DNA from 3 places in the Salinicola sp. DM10 genome. Region 1 is predicted to be linked to each of the others. Evidence: predicted binding sites of a transcription regulator. Region 1 holds the regulator's gene; each other region holds the start of a gene.
The links. Region 1 encodes LexA, which represses DNA repair genes until DNA is damaged. Its sites were predicted from a motif close to TACTGTNTANNTANACAGTA; they were not measured.
Positions count from the first base shown of each region.

Region 2: the regulator LexA is predicted to act here: its motif matches at 2,786-2,805, upstream of recA (recombinase RecA).
Region 3: the regulator LexA is predicted to act here: its motif matches at 2,097-2,116, upstream of J0A90_RS03480 (PA0069 family radical SAM protein).

Region 1 is NZ_JAFLEN020000001.1:571,834-577,082, reverse strand. It holds gene J0A90_RS02660 (ribonuclease J) at 1-935, opposite strand, end outside; gene purU (formyltetrahydrofolate deformylase) at 1,250-2,098, shown strand; gene dinB (DNA polymerase IV) at 2,152-3,213, opposite strand; gene lexA (transcriptional repressor LexA) at 3,226-3,873, opposite strand; gene J0A90_RS02640 (TetR/AcrR family transcriptional regulator) at 4,158-4,814, shown strand; gene nagZ (beta-N-acetylhexosaminidase) at 4,891-5,249, shown strand, end outside.
Region 2 is NZ_JAFLEN020000001.1:1,585,446-1,590,694, forward strand. It holds gene alaS (alanine--tRNA ligase) at 1-522, opposite strand, end outside; gene J0A90_RS07065 (regulatory protein RecX) at 1,046-1,501, opposite strand; gene recA (recombinase RecA) at 1,575-2,642, opposite strand; gene J0A90_RS07075 (CinA family protein) at 2,911-3,438, opposite strand; gene J0A90_RS07080 (hypothetical protein) at 3,660-3,845, opposite strand; gene mutS (DNA mismatch repair protein MutS) at 4,090-5,249, shown strand, end outside.
Region 3 is NZ_JAFLEN020000001.1:783,871-789,119, reverse strand. It holds gene J0A90_RS03485 (glycosyltransferase family 2 protein) at 1-711, opposite strand, end outside; gene J0A90_RS03480 (PA0069 family radical SAM protein) at 981-2,078, opposite strand; gene J0A90_RS03475 (TonB-dependent receptor domain-containing protein) at 2,251-4,095, opposite strand; cobalamin riboswitch at 4,273-4,508, opposite strand; gene J0A90_RS03470 (OmpA family protein) at 4,540-5,249, opposite strand, start outside.

The DNA of each region.
Region 1 (5,249 bases):
TTGCCGGGGATGGCGCGCGCCGAGAAGATGACGTGATCGCCCGCTTCCAGATCCAGCAGCGGATGGCGTCCCTGGGCCAGTCGCGACAAGGCCGAGCGTGGCTCCCCCTGGCTGCCGGTGGCGATGATCAAGATCTCTTCCGGTGGCAGATAGCCGAGATCGTAGGTCGGCACCTGGGGCGGAAAGTCCTCGAGATAGCCGAGCTGGCGGGCGATGGCGACCATGCGCTCCATCGAGCGACCCAGCAGCGCCACGCGGCGCCCGCAGCGCGCGGCGATCTGCCCCAGCGACTGGATGCGCGCGAGGTTGCTGGCAAAGCAGCTGACCGCGACTCGTCCACGGCACTCGCGGATCACCGCCTCGAGCGCGGCGCCAGCTTCCGACTCGCTGCGCGAGTGGCCTTCGACGTCGGCATTGGTCGAGTCGGCCACCACCAGATCCAGCGGCGCCAGGCGCTCGAACGGGCGCGAGTCGATCGGCGGGCCAATCAGCGGCGCCGGATCGAGCTTCCAGTCGCCAGTGTGCAGTACGCGTGCGCCGGGCGTCTCGATCGCCAGCGCGCAGCTCTCGGGAATGGAGTGGGTGACCGCCACGAAGCCGATCTTGAAGGGGGACTGCTCGACGCTGCTGCCGGGCGTCACCGGACGCAGCGCATCAGTGCGCAGACCGCGTTCGAGGAACTTGGCACGCAGCATCTCGATCGCCAGCGGCGTGGCATAGACCGGGCAGCCCCAGTGGGGCCAGATCCAGGCCAGGGCGCCGATATGGTCTTCATGGCCGTGGGTGATGAACACCGCCTCGGGAATCATGCCCTCTGCCGCCAGGTGGGCCACGTCGGGAATCTGCAGCGGGGCGTCGGGCAGATCCTGGCGGATCATCATGCCGCAGTCGACCGCGATCCAGTGATCGTCGTAGCCGTAGAGCGAAAGGTTCATGCCGATTTCACCGCAGCCGCCCAACGGATGAAATAACAGGGGCGGATAGGTACGGGGGCGGATCTGCGCGCGCGGACGAAACATCGGCTTCCTTAACGGGAAAAGTCTCGTCTCACTATAAGGCATCGTTCTCGGCCCGCTCAAACCGGGATCGGCGCGCGTAAAGGCGAGCGCCGCAGCCACGGCGAATCGGGTACAATATTGCCGCCCCGAGCGCGGCGGGTGTCGTGCCGCCGCTACCGAGGCAGGTTGCGTCGTCGCGTCCTCTCGGTGCGCGGCGACTTTTCGTTTCATCGACCCTGTCAGCGTGAGTTATGCCGCACAATTATCGTTTGATCGTCTCCTGCCCCGACCGGGTCGGGATCGTGTCCCGCGTCTCGGGCTTCATCGCCGCCCAGGGGGGCTCCATTATCGAGGCCAACCAGCACTCCGACCTGGATAACGGGCGCTTTTTCATGCGTTACGACATTCAATCGGAGGCGCTGGGCGCCGCGGCCTTCCGGGCCGAGTTCGAGACCATCGCCCGTGAGTTCGCGATGGATTGGCGGCTGAGCGACGCCAGCCGGCGTCAGCGCGTGGTGCTGATGGTCTCGCGTGAGTCGCACTGTCTGGTCGACCTGCTCTACCGCTGGTCGGCGGGGGAGCTCGATTGCGATATTCCCTGCGTGATCTCCAACCACGACGATCTGCGCGCCCTCGTCGAGTGGCACGGCATCGACTTCCATCGGGTGAGCGTCGACCCCGCCGACAAGGCGCCCGCGTTCGCCGAGGTCGAGCGGCTGATCGATGCGGCCGAGGCCGACAGCGTGGTGCTGGCACGTTACATGCAGATCCTGCCGCCGGCGCTGTGCGAGCGCTACGCCGGACGCATCATCAATATCCACCACAGCTTTCTACCGTCCTTCGCCGGCGCCAAGCCTTACCACCAGGCGTTCGAGCGCGGGGTCAAGCTGATCGGTGCGACCTGCCACTACGTCACCCAGGAGCTGGACGCGGGGCCGATCATCGAGCAGGACATTCAGCGGGTGTCGCACTGCCATACGCCCCAGGATCTGGTTCGGCTGGGGCGTGACGTGGAGAAGGCGGTGCTCGCCCGTGGCCTGCGCTGGCACCTGCAGGACCGCGTGCTGATCCACGGCAACAAGACCGTCGTCTTCTCCTGAGCCCATGGACGGCGTTTTCTCCTGTGCCCATGGCGGGCGTCGCGTCTGCGGCGTCAGGCCGGCCGCTCGCCGTCGAACAGGCTGAGCTGGCGCTGTTCGGCCTCCGGCGCCAGACGCACGCCGACGCCGAGCAGGCGCACCGGGCGTTCGCCGCGTTGCCAGGCGCTCTCCAGCAGCTCATGGAAGCGGGCGTGGATCACGCCGCGGGCGCCGGTCTCCTGAGTGGTGCTGGTGAAGTCGTGAAAGCGCACCTTGACGAACTGCTTGCCGATATCGGGGTTGCCGTGGCGGGCCAAGCGTTCGTCGAGACGCGCGATCAGCGGTGCCAGTGCCTGGTGGCACTGGGCGAGGTCCGGCAGGTCGCTGTCGTAGGTGGTTTCGACGCTGACCGACTTGCGCTCGCGGGTGACGTTGACCGGGCGGTCGTCGATGCCGTGGGCCAGCTCGTGCAGGCGCTGGCCGAACTTGCCGAAGGCGTCGATCAGCTGCTCCAGCGGCCGCGCGCGCAGTTCGGCGCAGGTGGCGATGCCGAGTCCCGCCAGCTTGGCGGCGGTGGCAGGGCCGACCCCATGCAGCTTGTCGACCGCCAGACCCTCGATGAAGCTCGCCATCTGTGCGGGCGGAATCACGAACAGGCCGTCCGGTTTGTCCCAGTCGCTGGCGATCTTGGCCAGAAACTTGTTGGGTGCCACGCCCACCGAGACCACGATGCCGGTACGCGCGAGCACCTCCTGCTTGAGCCAGTGCGCCATCCAGGTCGCACTCCCCTGGAAACGGGTGACCTCGCTGACGTCGAGATAGGCTTCGTCGAGGGAGAGCGGCTCCACCAGCGGAGTCAGCTCGTGGAATACCGCTTGAATGTCATGCGAGACGCGGCGGTAGCGATCGAAGTCAGGCTTGAGCAGTTTGAGCTCGGGGCATAGACGCAGGGCGCGTGCGGTGGGCATCGCCGAATGGATGCCGTAGCGCCGCGCCGGATAGTTGCAGGTGGCGATGACCCCGCGCTTGTCGGCACTGCCGCCGATCGCCAGCGGCAGGTCGCGCAGCCCGGGGTCGTCGCGCATTTCCACCGCGGCGTAGAAGCAGTCGCAGTCCGCGTGGAGGATCTTGCGCATGGCCGCTGGCGGCTACTGCAGGCCCAGGCCGTTGCCGCCGCGGATGATGCCCACGCCGAGACCCTCGATATCCAGCTGCTGATGCTCCAGATCGACCTCGATGGGGGCGAAGTCGGCGTTCTCCGCCAGCAGGGTGACGCGACGCCCGTGCCGCTGGAAGCGCTTGACCGTGACCTCGTCGTCGAGCCGGGCGACCACGATCTGGCCGTCGCGCACTTCCTGGGTGCGATGCACGGCGAGCAGGTCGCCATCGAGGATGCCGATGTCTTTCATCGACAGCCCACGCACACGCAGCAGGTAGTCGGCCCTGGGGGCGAAGTAGTCCGGCGGCAGTGGGCAGTAGCGGTCGATGTGCTCGGCGGCGAGGATCGGGCTGCCGGCGGCGACGTTACCCACGATCGGCAGGCCGGTTTCGGCGGGCTCCAGAGGTTCCGGAGTGCTCGCCGCAGCGGGCAGGCGGATCCCGCGGGAGGTGCCCGGGATCATGCGGATCACACCCTTGCGATCGAGCGCACGCAGATGCTCTTCGGCGGCATTGGGAGAGCGGAATCCCAGCGCCTTGGCGATCTCGGCGCGGGTGGGCGGATAGCCGAACTCGGTCATCGTCTTGACGATGAAATCGTAGACGTTCTGCTGCCGGGCGGTGAGCGGTCTCGACATTGGGCGTCTCCCCGAGGCCTGTCAGGGCTTGGTCATGTATACAGTCTGGAATTGTATCCAGTCATGCGGGGCAGGGAAAGGGGGGGAGGGAAAGGGAAAAGGGTGGGCAAGGAAAGCAGAGCGGCAGGGCGCCTTCGACGTTTGCCGCGATTGTGTCGTTGCGTCGGGAGTGGTTAGATTCGAGAGCGTTTAAAACAGGCGTTTTTTAGCTGATTCGACAGGCGTCGGCCGGTGGATGGAATGTCAGCCAACCGCGGCCGATGGCGACAGGAAAGAGGTAGTCCATGGCCCAGTCCGACACCGTGACCCGCATTCTCGACACCGCCGAGGTGCTGTTTGCCGAGAAGGGGTTCGCCGAGACGTCGCTGCGCAACATCACCACCCGGGCCAAGGTCAATCTGGCGGCGGTCAATTACCATTTCGGTTCCAAAAAGGCGCTGATCCAGGCGGTCTTCGCGCGTTATCTTGACCCTTTCTCCGAGCGCCTCAATCTTGCGCTCGATGGGCTCGAGCGCCACTACGGTGGGCAGACCATCCCGCTCGAGGTGCTGCTCGAGCGCCTTGCCGAGAGCGTGCTCGAGGTCCCGGCGGAGCGTCACAGTCTCAAGATCTTCATGAAGCTTCTGGGGCTCGCCTATACCCAGGCCCAGGGGCATCTGCGGCGCTACATTCAGGCGCACTACGGCGAAACCTTTCACCGCTTCGTCGCCTGCCTGCGTCTGGCCACGCCAGGGTTGCCGGAGGCGGAGCGCTTCTGGCGCCTCCACTTCATGCTCGGGACCGTGGTATTCACGCTCTCCGGACTGGATGCGCTGCGTGATATCGCCGACACCGAGTATCACGAGCATGTCACCGTGCGCGACCTGATCCGGCGCCTCAAGCCGGTGGTGGCGGCCGCCATGCTGGCACCGCTGGAGCCGGCGGAGACCGCAGTGAGCTGATGCGGCGGCGCCGACCTCTGTCATGACGCTGGCGGGTCGTCTAGAATCGGGCGCTTCACGGTTTCAGGTAACGGCTATGACACAACCGCTGGGTCCGGTAATGCTGGACGTCGAGGGCACTCGACTGCGTGAGGAAGAGCGGCGGCTGCTGTCGCGCCCCGAGGTCGGGGGCGTCATTCTGTTTGCGCGCAACACCCCGGATGCGGGAACCACCCAGACGCTGATCGGCGAGATTCGCGCCTGCCGGCCGGACCTGCTGGTGGCCATCGACCAGGAGGGCGGGCGCGTGCAGCGGCTCAAGCAGGGTGTGACCCGACTGCCGTCGATGGCGACCCTGGGGCGGCAGTTCGCCGAGTCGCCGGAAGCCGCGCTGGCCCTGGCCCTGGATACCGGTTGGCTGCTGGGCATGGAGATGGCCGCGTGCGGTTTCGACCT
Region 2 (5,249 bases), 1.0 Mb from region 1:
GAAGATCTCCGAGCACGGGCCGCACGGGCCGGTGTCGCCCATCTGCCAGAAGTTGTCCTCGTCGAGCCGCGACAGTCGCGCCGGGTCGACCCCGATCTCGTCGACCCAGATGGTCGCCGCCTCGTCGTCGCTGTGGTGCACGGTGACCCACAGCCGCTCCTTGGGCAGCCCCAGCACCTCGGTGATGAAGGTCCAGGCAAAGCGAATGGCATCGGCCTTGAAGTAGTCGCCGAAGCTGAAGTTGCCCATCATCTCGAAGAAGGTGTGGTGACGCGCGGTATAGCCGACGTTATCGAGGTCGTTGTGCTTGCCACCGGCGCGCACGCAGCGCTGGGCCGAGGTCGCTCGCACATAGGGCCGCGGGTCGCGCCCCAGGAACACATCCTTGAACGGCACCATGCCGGCGTTGGTGAAGAGCAGGGTCGGGTCGTTTTCCGGCACCAGAGAGGCAGAAGGCACGATGGTGTGTCCGCGCTCCTCGAAGTAGTTCAGGAAAGCCTGTCTGATAGCTGCGCTTTTCATAAACAATCCGTAGCGAGAGTCCGTGGCAAAAATCCGTGACGACGGATCTTGGCGAAAGTCCGTGACGATAGGCGTGCCCACGGCGGCAAACGGACCACGTGGCGACGCGCAGACGGCCGTCTCGGCAGCGATGCGCTGCTCCTGCGGCCATCGCAAGGCGCGTTAGTATAACGTGGTCGACTGTGAGTCTGTCGAGTGCGACACCCATGTCGCCGACATTCGCCGCCCTCGGGCGGATCGGACCACCCGGCCCGGTAACGCCAGAACGGGTCCGCCAGGGTCGGGTGTCATGGGGAATCCGGAACGAAGGCAAGAGAAAAGAAGAGCTAAGTAAGCGGGATCTGATGAAGAAAGGACGGAAAGGGAGCCGGAAATAGAGAAGCGCGTGCCGCGGGCGCAACGAGGAAAGCGCGGCTGTGAAGCGTCAGGGTGAGAAGTCTCGCGGTTCGGTGCGCTACGCTGACAGCGCGACGCACCAGGGGTGCCGCCAGGCTCGGCAAGGTCGAAGATAAAGCCCGAGAACTCAATCCTCCCAGGCGTGGCGCATGGCGTGGCGCACCTGGTCGAAGCCGAACCCGCGTCCGGCCATGAAGCGTTCGCGCTTGGCCCGCTCGCGGGGCGTGCTGCCGGGCCCGGCGAAGCGCTTGGCCAAAGCCTGACACGCCAGGTCCTGCCAGTCCGGCGCCTCCGCCTCGAGTGCCAGCGCGGCCAGCGCATCGTCGATGCCGCGCTGGGCCAGATCGCCGCGAATCCGCACCGGGCCGTGACCGAGCTGCACCCGGGAACGCACGAAGATCTCGGCGAAGCGGGTATCGGACTGCAGCCCTTCTGCCGCCAGCGCGTCCAGCGTGACGGCGATCTCATCACGCTCGACGCCCTTGGCCGCCAAGCGCTGTTCGAGCTCGGCGCGACTGTACTCGCGGCGTGCCAGCAGGGCGATCGCCCGCTCCCGGGGCGGGATCTCCGCAGCGTCAGCCATGGCGTGTTCTCCTCCTCGGCAACGCCCTGAACATCGGGCGCGTCTTCAACCCAACCGCCTGCCCCGCCTCGCGCTACAGCAGCGAGTCGTTGGCGTCGTCGGCCGCAGCCTCGGCTTCCTTCTCTTTTTCCTTCTCCTTGGGCGCGGCGACGGCCAGCAGCTGGGCGCGAATCTGATCCTCGATCTCGGTCATGATCGCCGGATTCTCTTCCAGGTACTGGGCCGCATTGGCCTTGCCCTGGCCGATCTTGCTGCCCTTGTAGCTGTACCAGGCACCGGCCTTGTCGACCAGGCTGCACTGCACGCCCAGGTCGATCACCTCGCCGGCATGGTAGATGCCCTTGCCGTAGAGAATCTGGAACTCGGACTGGCGGAACGGCGGCGCCACCTTGTTCTTGACCACCTTGACCCGGGTCTCGTTACCGGTGACCTCGTCACCCTGCTTGACCGAGCCGATGCGGCGAATGTCGAGACGCACGCTGGAGTAGAACTTCAGCGCGTTACCGCCGGTGGTGGTCTCGGGGCTGCCGAACATCACCCCGATCTTCATGCGGATCTGGTTGATGAACACCACCATGCAGTTGGCGTTCTTGATGTTGCCGGTGATCTTGCGCAGTGCCTGCGACATCAGACGTGCCTGCAGGCCGACGTGGGAGTCGCCCATCTCGCCCTCGATCTCGGCGCGCGGGGTGAGCGCCGCCACCGAGTCGATGATGATGACGTCGACACCGCCGGAGCGCACCAGCATGTCGCAGATCTCCAGCGCCTGCTCGCCGGTATCCGGCTGCGACACCAGCAGCTGGTCGAGGTCGACCCCCAGCTTCTCGGCGTAGCTCGGATCGAGCGCGTGCTCGGCGTCGATGAAGGCGCAGGTCTTGCCCTGCTTCTGCGCCTGGGCGATCACCGACAGGGTCAGGGTGGTCTTGCCCGAGGATTCGGGGCCGAAGATCTCGACCACGCGGCCGTAAGGCAGACCGCCCACCCCGAGAGCGATATCCAGCCCCAGCGAGCCGGTCGAGACCACCGGGATGGCGGTGCGTGGCGTATCGCCCAGACGCATCACGGTGCCTTTGCCGAATTGGCGGTCGATCTGCGACAAAGCCGCGCTGAGTGCCTTGCTGCGATTTTCGTCCTGTGCCATGAAAGTCTCCTGTGAGTGCGTCGAAGACGAGCCTTGGAAAGCTGGCGTCGTGGGATGGCGGCCGGAAAAGTGAGCCCGCCGCATAGGGCCACCCCGTGGGCGAGGCGTCCTTGGCGACGGGCGAGGCGGCCAGGCCGCCCGATCACTGTATGATTAGCCAGTAGTATGGCGAAAAAAATCGCCCGCGCCTATATCCTCGCGTCGATTTTCCGCCTGCGTCGCTGCATTTTCCGGGATCGCGCCGGGAGAGGCCAGCGCCAAGTGCCGCTCAGGCCTCGGCGACGAGCGATTCGAGCAGCCCCGCCAGGGCGATCGCCACCGCCTGGGCGCGCACCGCGGCACGCTCCCCCGGCAGCCGAAAACACGCCACTCGCTGGGCCTCGGCATCGCCCCAGGCGAACCACACCGTCCCCACCGGCTTCTCGGCACTGCCGCCGCCGGGGCCGGCCACGCCGCTGATCGCCACGCCGAGCTCGGCGCCGCTGTCGCGGCAGGCGCCGGCGACCATCTCGCGCACGGTGGCCGCGCTGACCGCCCCATGCGCCTCCAGCGTCTGCGCCGACACCCCCAGCATGCGCTGCTTGGCGGCATTGGCGTAGGTGACATAGCCGCTGGCGAAGTAGCCCGAGCTACCGGCGATCGCGGTGATCGCCTCGGCCACGCCGCCGCCGGTACACGACTCGGCGGTGGTGACGAAGCAGCCGGCGGCCAGGCACGCCTCACCCAGGCGCCGGGCAAGCACCTGCGGGTCCTGATCGCTGCCAGGGGGCAGCGGATGGTCGGTGGGCAAGTTCATGAAGACTCCTGCGACTTTTGCGCCGTACCGGTACCCTCCCCGGCTGGGCGCGTCCTGTCATGCCGCTGATGGCGCGTCACTGATGGCACGTACGTATCGGCCTGCGAGTGATGGCATAGCGAGGTGGCATATGCGAGGTGCCAGATACGTAGTATGCGAGCTTTGCGCGTCGACGCAACGCGCGCGGCCAATGCACGTCACAAGCGCGCCCCGGCGGGCGACTATTCAGTGTCACGCGGATAAGTGGGCGGCAACGGCTGCGCGTGCCCCCCGGCACACAGATCGGCGACCGCGATCTCGAGCAGGATGACCGCCAGTTCGCTGACGTTGACGTTGCGCCGGTTGGCCTCGATCGAGAGCAGCCTGAACGTGGAGTCGCTGAGGTGATTGAGCACCAGCCGGGCCATGAGGGGGTCCTCGGATGCCGATTTCACCCACTGTAACGATTCGCCCGCCGCGGGCGAGACTGAAAACACTACACCTCGGGCATGAACCGGCGTCACCCCGGCACGGGCGATCGGCGATGCAGCAACGCTGACCCCCGTGGTAACCTTCGGCCTTTCTCCATGTTTCATGTTTCATGCTTCGCCGGCCCCGGCGAGGCGCGTGCCGCCATGATGCCCCACGATACCCAGAGAGCCTCGTAACGCCATGCAGGATACGGCCGCCAGCAAAGCCCAGCAGCATACGCCGATGATGGCGCAGTACCTCAAGATCAAGCGCGAGCACCCCGAGGTGCTGCTGTTCTACCGCATGGGCGATTTCTACGAACTGTTCTACGACGACGCCAAGCGCGCCGCCAAGCTGCTCGACATCACCCTGACCGCACGCGGTCAGTCAGCCGGTTCGCCGATCCCCATGGCCGGCGTGCCCTACCACAGCGCCGAGTCCTATCTGGCGCGGCTGGTGCGCTCGGGCGAGTCGGTGGCGATCTGCGAGCAGATCGGCGACCCCGCCACCAGCAAGGGGCCGGTGGAGCGCCGGGTGGTGCGGATCGTCACCCCCGGCACGCTGCACGACGAGGCGCTGCTCGATGAGCGCCGCGACAATCTGCTGGTGGCCATGCACCGCCACGGCGAGCGCTGGGGCATCGCCTGGCTGGAGCTATCCAGCGGCCGCTTCGCCGTGCTCGAGGTCGACGGCGAGGCCGACATGCAGGCCGAGATCCATCGCCTGCAACCGGCCGAGCTGCTCGCCGCCGAGACCCAGGACCTACCCCCGGCGCTGGCCGAGCGCACCGGGCTGCGTCGCCAGAACGACTGGCACTTCGACCTGGAGACCGCCAACCGCCTGCTGTGCGACCAGTTCCAGGTGGCCGATCTGCGCGGCTTCGGCTGCACTCATCTGGAGGTCGCGCTGGTCGCCGCCGGGGTGCTGATCGACTACGCCCGCGACACCCAGCGCTCGCGCCTGCCCCACGTCAACGCCCTCGGTATCGAGAGCCGCGACGACGCGGTGGTGATCGATGCCGCCAGCCGCCGCAATCTGGAGATCGACATCAATCTCGGCGGCAGCGGCGACAACACCCTGGCCAGCGTGCTCGATACCACCACCACGCCGATGGGTTCACGCCTGCTCAAGCGCTGGCTCAACCGCCCACTGCGCGATCGCGCCCAGGTCAGCGCGCGCCAGGCGGCGGTGCAGCTGCTGCTGGAACAGGACGACCATCTGGCGCTGCGCGAGATCCTGGGCGAGGTCGGCGACGTCGAGCGCATACTCGCCCGGGTCGCCCTGCGCAGCGCCCGCCCTCGGGATCTGGCCCGCCTGCGCGACGCGCTCAATGCGCTGCCCCAGCTGCAAAGCGCGCTGGG
Region 3 (5,249 bases), 210 kb from region 1:
CGGCTCGATCGCCGCCGGCAGGCGGCTGCGCCGGCGCAGCCACATCACCCCGACCATGTCGACAAGACCGACCCACAGACGGTTGTTGAGACCGTAGTGCGAGGCCCCGGTGCCGCGCGGGCGGTGGTTGACCGGCAGCGACACGCACTCGCCGCCCTGGGCCCGCACCAGGGCGGGCAGGAAACGGTGCATATGGTCGAAGTAGGGCAGGTTGAGGAAGGCGTCGCGGCGTACGATCTTCAGCCCGCAGCCGGTGTCCGGGGTGGCATCGTTGAGCAGCGCCGAGCGGACCCGGTTGGCGACCTTCGACGAGACTCGCTTGAGCCAGTCGTCACGGCGATTGGTGCGGTGGCCGGCGACCATCACCACGTCGCCCCGACAGGCGCGCTCGAACAGTCGCGGCAGGTCGGCGGGGTCGTTCTGGCCGTCGCCGTCGAGGGTCGCCAGCCAGGTGCCGCGGGCGGCCCAGGCCGCCTGCCACACCGAGGTGCTCTGGCCGGCACTCTGCGCATGGCGTAGCGGACGCAGGCGTGAATCGGCCGCGGCGCGGCGCGTCAGCATCTCCCAGGAGCCGTCGCTGGAGGCGTCGTCGACCACGATCACTTCGTGCGCTATCTCCTGCAGGGCACGGGAGATTTCGTCGAGTAGCCCCGGCAGATTGCCGACTTCGTCCTTGGCGGGAATGAGAATCGAGAGCTGTGGAGAGTGCATTGACGCTGAGTTCCTGGCGATGGGACTTTTATTGGACGCTCCGCCACGCCGCCCTTGCCGCTCCTGGCAAGAGGGCGCGCCGGCCGTGCGCTGGAGACCCGCCCTTTATGAAAGGAGAGTGCGCAAAAGGCAAACGATGGCACATGTTTTGCGACCATCGAATGCGAATGTCGCCATGATCGGGGCCATGACTTAAAGGAATCTTAAGAACGCGGATTCTCAGGAACGCGGAACCCTTATCGTGCCACGCTGGCGGCTCGAGCAGAAGCTCAACTGAACAGATCCTGCTGGCGGTGAGGCGGGCGAAAATGGCGGGTGTCGAGCCCCTGGTCGGGGCGCCGCTGCAGGCCCAGGCGACCGGCGGCCCGGCGAAAGCGCTGATCGATCATGTCGACGAAGATCCCGTCGCCGCGCATACGGTGGCCGAAGCGGCTGTCGTTGCTGGCGCCGCCACGCGACTGGCGGATCAGACTCATCACCTTGCCGGCGCGCTCAGGGTAGTGGGCTTGCAGCCACGCCTCGAACAGCGGGGCCACCTCCCGTGGCAGACGCAACAGGGTCCAGCTGGCGCTGGTGGCGCCGGCTTCGGCTGCGCGTTCGAGCAGTGTCTCTATCTCGTGGTCGTTGATCGCCGGAATCACTGGCGCCAGCAGGGCGCCCACCGGGATACCCGCGGCAGCGAGCTCGCCCAGTGTCTTGAGCCGGGCCGCCGGCGAGGCGGCGCGCGGCTCCAGCGTGCGCTTGAGCTCGTTGTCCAGGCTGGTGAGGCTGATGAAGACGCGCACCAGGCGCTGCTCGGCGAGTGCGGCCAGCAGGTCGCGATCCCGCAGGATCAGGGCGCTCTTGGTCACCAGCGTGACCGGATGGCGGCACTCGAGCAGCAGCGTCAGCAGCTCGCGGGTGGTGCCGTACTCGGCCTCGATCGGCTGGTAGCAGTCGGTGTTGCCGGAGAGGTTGATCGGCTGGCAGCGGTAGCCGGGCTTGCACAGCTCCTCGCGCAGCCGCGCCGCCATCCCCTGCTTGGCGATCAGCCGAGTCTCGAAGTCGATGCCCGGCGACAGGTCCCAGTAGGCGTGGCTGGGGCGGGCATAGCAGTAGATGCAGCCGTGCTCGCAGCCGCGATAGGGGTTGAGCGAGCGGTCGAAGCCCAGGTCCGGGGAGTGGTTCCAGGAGAGTGCGCTGCGCGGCGTCTCGTGTTGGATCTGGGTGGGTATGCGTTGCGGCAGCGCCTCCTGCCACCAGCCATCGTCGAAGGCTTCGGTATGGCTCGGCTGAAAGCGGTTATGCGGATTGAAGGTCGCGCCGCGGCCCTTGAGCGGGCCCGGTGACGCGGCGTAGGGATCGCGCGGTGGGGTGGGAGACGACATGACGACTCCGTGATCGGAAGCTGTTCAAATATACAGTATCACGGGGTCGTCACGACGCAAAGTGCCGGTCGTGGAGGCATGGCGCCGCTCGTGGCGTCAGCACACCCTCACCCGGCGTTGGCCACCAATGGATGAGGCCGCCAATGGATGAGGGCGCCATCGGGATGGACAGTTACAGCGTCAGCTTGACGCCGGCCTCGACATAGCGGCCCTGGGTGTCATAGCCCTCGGCCAGGGTGTAGTCGCGGTCGAAGGCGTTATCCAGCTTGGCCGACAGTTCGACCTTCGGCGTCACCTGCCACGCCGTGCGCAGATCCACGATGCCGTAGCCGCTGACGGTGGTGTCGCCATAGGGGAAGGTGTAGCGGGTATCGCGACGGTCGCCGGCGGCGCGCAGGGTGGCGCCGTAGCGCCAGTCGCCCAAGGCGTAGTCGGCATCCAGACGGCCGAAGGTTCTGGCTCGGCGCTTCAGGCGTTCACCGCTGTCGCGGTCTTCCGGTTCCTGATGGGTCAGGCTGGCGCGCAGCGAGAGGCCCGCGTATTGCCAGCCACCGCTCAGCTCGACACCGCGGATACGCGCGCGGTCGACGTTGTAGGGCACGAAGGCCGCGTCGAAGGCGATCAGATCGTCGATCCGGTTCTCGAAGGCGCTGACGCGTGCATTCCAGGCGTCATGCTCGATGGCCCAGAACGCCTCCAGGTTGCGCGAGGTTTCGGCGTCGAGGTCGGGGTTGCTGCCGTAGGGCCCGTAGAGATCGATCAGGTTGGGCGCCTTGAAGGCGGTCGAGTAGACCAGCCCGAGGCGCTGTGCCGGTGTCAGACGGTAGGCGTAGCCGGCACTGCCGGTGGTTTCGTCGCCGAAGCGTGAATCGTCGTCGTAGCGCAGCGAGCCGCTCAGCTCATGGCGCCCGTACTCGCGCTGCAGCATGCCGTACAGGCCGTAGTTCTCGCGGCTGTCCTTGGCGTAGCGCCCGGCGAACGGGCTGGCTGAGTCGAAGTCGACATGCTCCTGGCGGTAGTCCACCCCCAGGGTGTCGACGCCGTTGGCGCGGGTGAAGCTGTGCTGGATGCCGAGTTCGTTGCGGTGCGATTCGGTGACACTATAGCGCTCGCCGGCGTAGCGCTCCTCGCGGCGCTCGTCGAAGTGCCCGGCGCTGATCGCCATGTCCCAGTCGGGCGCCAGAGCCAGATCGTAGCGCCCGCCGAAGGTCTGCAGATAGCCGTCGGTGCGGCAGTCGTTGCTGGCGGTGCTGGCATTGAGCGGGAAGCAGTCGTCGTAGTCGGCGTCGGTATCCTGGCGCAGGGCATTCAGGCTCAGATTGGCGTTGGCGCCGAAGCGGTGCGATAGCCCTAACTGAGCCCCGCCGCGCTTGAAGCCATCGCGCTCGCCGCTGGCGTCGCTGGCAAGGGCGTTGAAGCCGTCGCCGTCGCGCCGGAACAGACTGGCGTTGAGGCGGGTAGCGGCGTCACCGGTGGAAAAGAACAGGTTCTGTTTCTGCGTGTGCTGGTCGCCGGCGCGCAGGGACAGAGCCGCTTGGGTCCCTTCGCCGCCGCGCCGGGTGAAGATCTGGATCACGCCGCCGATGGCATCGGCGCCGTAGGCGGCAGCGCGCGGGCCGCGCACGATCTCGATGCGCTGGATCGCCTCGACCGGCAGGAACTCCAGGCTGGCGCCGCCGCTGGTGGCGGCATTGATGCGTACACCGTCGACCAGCACCAGGGTGTGGTCGGATTCGGTGCCGCGCATGAACAGGCTGGTAATGGTGCCGGGCCCGCCGTTCTGCGTGATTTCGATACCGGCGCGGTTCTGCAGCAGGTCGATCACGCTGTCGGCCTGGCTGCGCTCGATCTCCGCGCGGTCGATGATGGTGGTGCTGGCGAGCACGTCGGCCTGCGACTGTGGCAGCCGGTTAGCGGTGACCTGCACGTCGTCGAGCTGCTGGGCTGCGGCGCCGAGGCTTGGCAGCAGCAGGGCCATGGCGACGCCGTGGGCCATGACGGTAGGACGGTAACCCATGAAAGATGATCCCCAAACGCGTATCGGAACCGTTCTCGTACGCGGCGCAGTGGCGCCGCGGGCGGTTCCTTGTGTTGCGATGACGCGATGGGAGGGAACGGCGTGACGAAATACTCCGGCCAACGCATTCTGGGCGGCCGGCGTGCGCTGTCGTCACTGGTTTGAGCCCTCCGCATCAACCAGTGAAGAGAACGACGCCGGTCTCCGGACTCACGCGCGGTGATCTTCGATCACCCGACACCGGGCCTTCCCATGAGTGGATGGCGCGCCGCAATAGAGGGCGCCGATGCTCACAGTGGCTGGACACACAAGATCCACCGGTGTCTGACGCGATTACCGTTGCGGGGGCAGTACGGGGCTCTCACCCGTTTCCCGAACACGTCGCTCTCGACGCGCGGATTGTCGCAGCTTCTCGCCGGCCAGGGAAATCGCGCGTCGCGCGGCTCACGAGCCGTCGCTGCCAGTCTCCTGCAGTACCAGCTCCACCCGGCGGTTGCGTGCCCGGCCGGCGGGGGTGTCGTTGTCGGCCAGCGGCTCGGTTGAGGCGTAGCCGATGGCGCGCAGGCGACCGCCATCGATGCCGTCCAGACGCAGTGCGCGCACCACGGCGGCGGCACGCGCCGCGGAGAGCTCCCAGTTGGAGGGGAACTGCTGGGTCGAGATCGGCACGCTGTCGGTATGCCCTTCGACCGAGATGGTGCCCTGGAACTCCTGCAGCAGCGGGATCATCTTCTGCAGCAGCGCGCGGCCCTTGTCGCTGACGCCGACGGCGCTGGAGTCGAACAGCAGATGATCCTGGATGCGCAGATTGAAGCCGTGCGGAATCGCGGTCACCTGGACGCCGTCGATCTGCGGCAGTGTCTCGTCCACCGGGTCGGGCAGGTCGAATAGCGGCACCGCGAACAGCAGCGGTGTCATCGGCACCAGCGGCGGCGGGGCCGGTCGCGGCGCGTAGAAGCCGACATCGCTGGCCACGGGGGCAGCCGTCAGTTGGCGCGGCGGCCGATAGAAACCGATCTGGGCGGCGCTTGGGGCGGCTTTGGGAGGCACGGGTGCCGGCACCTTGAGCGCCAGCGCGACCTGGGGCGTAGCGGGTTGTTCAGGGGAGGCGAGCTGGCCGCCGTAGAGCGCCAGCATCAGCACGAAGAAGGTGA